One region of the Streptomyces roseoviridis genome, then DNA from elsewhere that is predicted to be linked to it. Evidence: predicted binding sites of a transcription regulator. Region 1 holds the regulator's gene; the other holds the start of a gene.

The links. The regulator HspR, encoded in region 1, represses chaperone genes until heat shock. The targets are predictions, from matches to a motif close to TTGAGNNNNNNNNNCTCAA.
Region 2: a site for HspR is predicted at 1,661-1,679, ahead of lon (endopeptidase La). Genes of this name have one in related genera too.

Annotation. Positions count from the first base shown of each region.
Region 1 is NZ_BAAAWU010000001.1:3,960,585-3,963,990, reverse strand. It holds gene ABD954_RS17960 ((2Fe-2S)-binding protein) at 1-94, opposite strand, end outside; gene ABD954_RS17955 (helix-turn-helix transcriptional regulator) at 446-1,426, shown strand; gene ABD954_RS17950 (hypothetical protein) at 1,432-1,899, shown strand; gene ABD954_RS17945 (heat shock protein transcriptional repressor HspR) at 1,998-2,447, opposite strand; gene dnaJ (molecular chaperone DnaJ) at 2,452-3,406, opposite strand, start outside.
Region 2 is NZ_BAAAWU010000001.1:2,418,282-2,421,687, reverse strand. It holds gene ABD954_RS10685 (spermidine synthase family protein) at 1-204, opposite strand, end outside; gene ABD954_RS10680 (hypothetical protein) at 351-890, opposite strand; gene ABD954_RS10675 (GNAT family N-acetyltransferase) at 936-1,571, opposite strand; gene lon (endopeptidase La) at 1,702-3,406, shown strand, end outside.

The DNA of each region.
Region 1 (3,406 bases):
GCGGCACCGCGGTGACGAGATCGATGAAGTGCCACCCGGACCGGTAGGCGCTCGCCATCTCGCGTCGGAAACGAGGATCTTCGGGAACCGTCATGCCCCCTCGGACTCCCATCCAGGATCGGAGGCCGCGGCGGGAGCCACGCCCCAGCCCGGGTCGCCGTTGAGCACCGGCGACAGTCCCCAGCCCGGGTCGGCGTTCACGACCCTCGTCTGCGAACCCCACCCCGGGTCCTCGGTTGCCGTGACCGCTCCCACAGCGGCAGCAGCCATCAGTGCGACACCGGCTACGGTGCGTATGAGCTTCTTGGACATGACCGAGCAACCTCACTTGAAGGTGTGTAACAACCTGCTCCCCCGCAAGTCACGACGATGGCTCACTCATCCCGTTTCCACCACTCGCTCAATGCATCATGTTCCTGTAATGCAAAAGCCTGGGGGTGTACGTATGCGGATAGAACCTGACGAACCGGGACATTCTCACACGCACGCAGACCTGTGCGAAGCGGGCACCCGGCTCTACACCGAGGCCCTTCGCTCCGGTCGCATCGCCCGTTCCGAGATCGGGCCCGCCCCCTGCCTCATGGACCTCGACCTGCTGCGTCCCGACCCCGACGACGCCGAATGGCTCCGCCCGGTCGCCCCTTCGGCCGCGCTCGCCCGGCTCCTGCTCCCCATAGAGAAGGAGATACAGGAACGCCGGCGCCTGACCCTCACCCTCTCCGACGCGTTCGAGCCGTTCATGACCCTCGGCGCCCGCGACCCCTCGATGACCCACGCCATCACGGTCCTCGAGGGCCTGGAGCGCATCAACGCCAGCCTGGACCGCGCCGTCGCCGAGTGCACCTCCGAACTCCTCACCGTACAACCGGGAAAGGGCCGCAGCGCCCACACCTTCGGAGAAGCACTCCGACGGGTCCGCCCCCTGCTCGGCAAGGGCATCAGGATGCGCACCCTCTACCAGCACACCGCGCGCCACCAGCCCATCACCCTGGCCTACCTCGAACGCATAGGGCCCGAGGTGGAGGTCCGCACCCTCGAAGAGATCATCGACCGGCTCATCATCGTCGACCGCAAGGTCGCCTTCGTGCCCGCGAGCCGCGACCGCACCATCGCGCTCGAACTGCGCCACCAGGGGCTCGTCGAGTATCTCGGCGGCGTCTTCGACCAGTTCTGGCTCCAGGCCACCCCCCTCGACGCCCCCGTCGCCTACGAACCGCCGCAGGGCGGCATCAGCGGCGTCCAGCGCTCCATCGCCAAACTCCTCGTCGAGGGACACGTCGACGAGGCCATCGCCCGCCGCCTCGGCATGAACGTCCGCACCTGCCGCGCCCACATCGCCAAGCTCGCCGCCGCCCTCGGCAGCGGCAGCCGCGCCCAGCTCGGCTACCTCATCGCCCGCTCCGGCATCCTCGAACGGGACAACTGACCAGCGTGTACGCCCACATCGACCTCGACGGCCCCGCCGGCACCCTGCGCGTCACCGGCCACCGGATGCCCACCGTGGAACTCCTGCGGACCCCCGGCACCGCCCCCGACGACCACACCCCCATCGGCACCCGCGACCCCGCCCTGCTCACCCTCACCGTGGACGGACGACCGGCCGGCCTGCGCCCCGCCAAGGGCCGCCTCTCCCGCCGCTCCTACCGCGTCGACGCCGTCGTCTCCCAGGCCCGCTACCGGCTCGTGCCCTGCTCCTACGGAGAGAGCCGGCTCACCCGCGACGGACGGCCGCTGGGCACCCTGGAGTCCACCGGCGACGGCCGCGTCGACGCCGACTGGTCCCCCGACGCCACCCCGCGGGACCGGGCCGTCGGAACCGCCCTCGCCGCCGCCTTCGGCACCGGCGCCCAGCCCTGGTGGCAGACCGCCGCCGACATCGTGGGCGAGCTCATCCCCTGAAGCACACGTCCTCGTTTCCCCCGAGGACACGACGAGGCCCCCTCCGCCGGAACGGAAGGGGCCTTCGGGAGACCTGAAGGAGCGTCGGAGAACGACGGCTACTCGCCGCGCTTGTGACCCGGCCGCCACACCACGAGGGCGCTCGCCTGCTGCACGTCCTGGTACGGGACCAGGTCACGGCGGTACGAGGCGTGCACCTGGGCCTCGCGCTGGCGCATGGCCGCCGCCGCGCCCTCGACCGCCGACGACAGCTCCGCCACCCGCTGCTGCAGCGCCGCGACCTGGTTCTCCAGCTCGATGATGCGCTTGATGCCGGCCAGGTTGATGCCCTCGTCCTGCGACAGCTGCTGCACCTGACGGAGCAGCTCGATGTCACGGGCCGAATAACGGCGTCCGCGGCCCGCCGTGCGGTCCGGGGACACCAGGCCCAGACGGTCGTACTGACGCAGCGTCTGCGGGTGCAGACCGGAGAGCTGGGCCGCCACCGAGATGACGTACACCGGCGTCTCGTCGGTCAGTTCATAAGGGTTACGGCGACGGCCGTCCATCTCCTCAAGCTCCCTTCGCGGCCTGGAACAGCTCTGCCCTGGGGTCCTCGCCCGCCATGGCCTCGCGGTACGTCTCCAGGGCCTCACGGGCCTTGTCGTCCAGCTCCTTCGGCACCGCGACCTCCACCGTCACCAGCAGGTCGCCGCGCGTGCCGTCCTTGCGGACCGCGCCCTTGCCCCGGGCGCGCATGGTGCGGCCGTTGGGAGTCCCGGCGGGCAGCTTCAGGGTGACCGCCGGGCCGCCCAGGGTCGGCACCTTGATCTCGCCGCCCAGCGCCGCCTCGTCGAACGTGACGGGCACCGTGACGGTCAGGTTGTCGTCCTTGCGGCCGAACACCGGGTGGGCGTCGACGTGCACGACCACGTACAGGTCGCCGTTCGGCCCGCCGCGCTCGCCCGGGGCGCCCTTGCCGCGCAGCCGGATCCGCTGGCCGTCGAAGACACCGGCGGGGATGCGGACCTGCATGGTGCGCGAGGACTTGGCGCGCCCGCTGCCCTTGCAGATGTCGCAGGGCGTCTCGGCGATCAGGCCGCGCCCTTTGCAGTCCACGCACGGGTCGGTCAGCGAGAAGCCGCCGCCGCTGCCGCGCGAGACCTGTCCGGTGCCGACGCAGGTCGGGCACACCCGCGGCGTGCCGTTCTTGTCGCCGGTGCCCGAACACGCCTTGCAGGGCTGCTGGCTGGTCATCCGCAGCGGCACGGTCGCGCCCTCGATGGCCTCGGTGAAGCTGAGCGTCACCTCGGACTCGATGTCCTGGCCGCGGCGCGGCTGCGTACGGGTGCCGGCCCCGCCGCCCCGGTTGAACAGGCCGCCGAAGACGTCCCCGAGACCGCCGCCGAAGCCGCCGGCCCCGCCGGGGCCCTGGGCACCGCCGAAGAGGTCGCCCAGGTCGAAGTTGAACGAGCCCCCGCCCGGGCCGCCGGCCCGGAAGCCTCCGTTGCCGAACAGGGCGCGGGCC
Region 2 (3,406 bases), 1.5 Mb from region 1:
GCCGACGAGGACGGCGGCGCGGCCGTGCCGGCTCTCGGGCAGGGCCGCGAGCGCCGCGTCGACGAGCAGCCGCTCGGAGCGGCCGTCGGAGGTGTCCATCAGGAACGTGCCGTTGGCGATGATCTCGTAGTGCGCGTCGCGCTGCCGCAGGACGACTTCTCCGTACGGGCCCTCGCGCCGGTCGAGGGTGACGGGGCTGGTCATGCTCACTCCGTGGCTCGATGTGTACGTGTCTGGTCCCGGCCATCCTGGGCGTGCGCGGGCGGCCGGGACAAACGCTCAACGAGCGGTGCGGGCCGGACGAGCCCGGGGGTCCGCACGGATCGGCCGGCGCGCCGCGGGCGGGGCCGTCAGGGCGCGGTGGGCGGGCCGCCCCCGGGGAGGGCGTCGAGGACGCGCTGGAGGGCCGGCGGGCGGTTCTCGCCGTCCTGCGTGACCACGAGCCGGTGGTCGTGGGTCAGGTGGTACGTGAAGCCGTCGGCCACCGGCGCCCCCGTCGGGCGGGCCGGGACCCGGGCGTAGGCCGGGTCCTCCAGGGCGGCGCGGAGGGCTGCGGTCTCGGCGGCGGTCATCCGGCCGTCGCGGGCGGGCCCGGTGCCGGAGCGGACGGTGTAGCCGCCGTCGTGGTGCACGACCAGCTTGTTGACGACCCCCGCGAGGCCGCCGTTGACGACGACCTCGACGAGGACCTCCTGAGGGGCCGGATCGTTTCTGCCCCCGGTGGCGGTGGCGGTGGCGGGCCCGCTCGGAACGGGCGGGATGCTCAGGGTGGTGCTCGGCTTGTCGCCCGGTGCCGTCGGCGCCGGCCCGCCGCACCCGGCCACGGCCACGGCGGCGGCGACCACGGCCGCCAGTGCGGCCCCCCTCCCGTACCGCTGCGCGTACTCCATGAGCCGAGCATGCCGCTCGCCCGGTCACGGCGCAGCAGGAACGACTCAACCGGTGCGGACGACTCCGGTCAGCGGGCCCCTGTAGCGCCAGTCGAGCGAGCCGTACAGCGCCATCCCGTCCGTGGTGGCCGAGAGGACGCCGGTCCTCGCGCCGGCCTGTGCGGCGGCCGCCTCCAGGGTGCGCATCACGTTGGCGCCGAGGCCGCGGCGCCGGTGGGCTGGGTCCGTCTCGATCTGGTCGGCGACGGCGGTCGCGCCGGTCGGCGCGATCTGGCCCCGGGCGGCCAGGGTGCCGTCGGGGGCGAGGATCCGGACCCGGATGACGCCGTCGTGGGTCTCCGTCGTCCGCGCGTACCCCTCGGGGGGCGCGGGCCGGGCGGACGGGTCGAGGGTCTTGGTCATCATGAAGCCGGGGTCGTCCGGGATCGTCCAGCCCTCGGTGATCCACGGCGCCACCTCCTCGGGGGTCGCCATCACCTTGAGCCAGGCGTACGGCTCGGTGACGTCGGCGCACAGCTTCCCGACGGACACCGCGTCCGGGTGCGGCAGGACGTGCCGGAACGGATGCCGGGGCAGCCCCACGTCGATCCGGTAGCCCCAGGGCGCGACGACGGCGGCGGGGGTGCCCCGGGAGACGGTCCAGCCGGCCACCCAGGCTGCTGTAATGGCTGCAATATCCATGAGGGCATTACATCGGCCGTTCACGGTGCGGGGGAGCCTGATCGCTCAGAGCGAACAGATGGTGGGGAACATTCGGCGGCGCAGGTGCATTGAGTCCATACAGCTCAACTTGACTGCCGAAGGGGAGATCATGGCTTCTGAGTCCATGGCGTCCGTGCCGCTCACTCTGCCTGTGCTGCCGCTCGACGACGAGGTCGTGCTGCCCGGAATGGTGGTGCCGCTGGACCTGTCCGACAACGACGTGCGGGCCGCGGTCGAGGCCGCCCAGGCCGCCGCGCGCGGAGGGAACGGAAAGCCCCGGGTGCTCCTGGTGCCCCGGGTCGACGGCACCTACGCCGGGACCGGCGTCCTCGGCACCGTCGAGCAGGTCGGCCGGCTGTCCGACGGCGACCCGGGCGCGCTCATCCGCGGCCTCGGCCGCGTGCGCATCGGCGCCGGCACCACCGGACCCGGCGCCGCCCTGTGGGTCGAGGGCACCGTGGTCGAGGAGACCGTGCCCGACCCGCTGCCCGGCGCCGTGACCGAACTCGTCAAGGAGTACAAGGCGCTGGCCACCACCTGGCTGAAGAAGCGCGGCGCCTGGCAGGTCGTCGACCGCGTCCAGCAGATCGAGGGCGTCGGCGCCCTCGCCGACAACTCCGGGTACTCGCCCTTCCTCACCGTCGAGCAGAAGGTCGCGCTCCTGGAGACCGCCGACCCCGTCGCCCGCCTCAAGCTCGCCACCACCCAGCTGCGCGACCACCTCGCCGAGCAGGACGTCGCCGAGACCATCGCCAAGGACGTCCAGGAGGGCGTCGACAAGCAGCAGCGCGAGTTCCTGCTGCGCCGCCAGCTCGAAGCCGTCCGCAAGGAGCTGCGCGAGCTCAACGGCGAGAGCGAGGGCGACGAGTCCGACGACTACCGCGCCCGCGTCGAGGCCGCCGACCTGCCCGAGAAGGTCCGCGAGGCGGCCCTCAAGGAGGTCGAGAAGCTGGAGCGGGCGAGCGACCAGTCGCCCGAGGGCTCCTGGATCCGCACCTGGCTCGACACCGTCCTCGAACTGCCGTGGAACGAGCGGACCGAGGACCAGTACGACATCCAGGGCGCCAAGGCCGTCCTCGACGCCGAACACGCGGGCCTGGAGGACGTGAAGGAGCGCATCACCGAATACCTGGCGGTGCGCAAGCGGCGCGCCGAACGCGGCCTCGGCGTGGTCGGCGGCCGGCGCGGCGGCGCCGTGCTCGCCCTGGTCGGCCCGCCCGGCGTCGGCAAGACCTCGCTCGGCGAGAGCGTGGCCCACGCGATGGGGCGGAAGTTCGTCCGGGTCGCGCTCGGCGGCGTACGGGACGAGGCGGAGATCCGCGGCCACCGGCGCACCTACGTCGGCGCCCTGCCCGGCCGGATCGTCCGCGCGATCAAGGAGGCCGGGTCCATGAACCCCGTCGTCCTCCTCGACGAGATCGACAAGGTCGGCTCAGACTTCCGGGGCGACCCGGCGGCGGCGCTCCTGGAGGTCCTCGACCCCGCGCAGAACCACACCTTCCGCGACCACTACCTGGAGGTCGAACTCGACCTCAGCGACGTCGTCTTCCTCGCGACCGCCAACGTCCTGGAGGCCATCCCCGAGGCGCTGCTCGACCGCATGGAGCTGGTCCGGCTCGACGGCTACACCGAGGACGAGAAGATCGTCATCGCCCGTGACCACCTGCTGCCCCGGCAGCTGGAGCGCGCCGGTCTGGAGACCGGCGAGGTCGTCCTGGAGGAGGCCGCGCTGCGCCGGCTCGCCGGCGAGTACACCCGCGAGGCGGGCGTCCGCACCCTGGAACGCTCGATCGCGCGGCTCCTGCGCAAGGTGG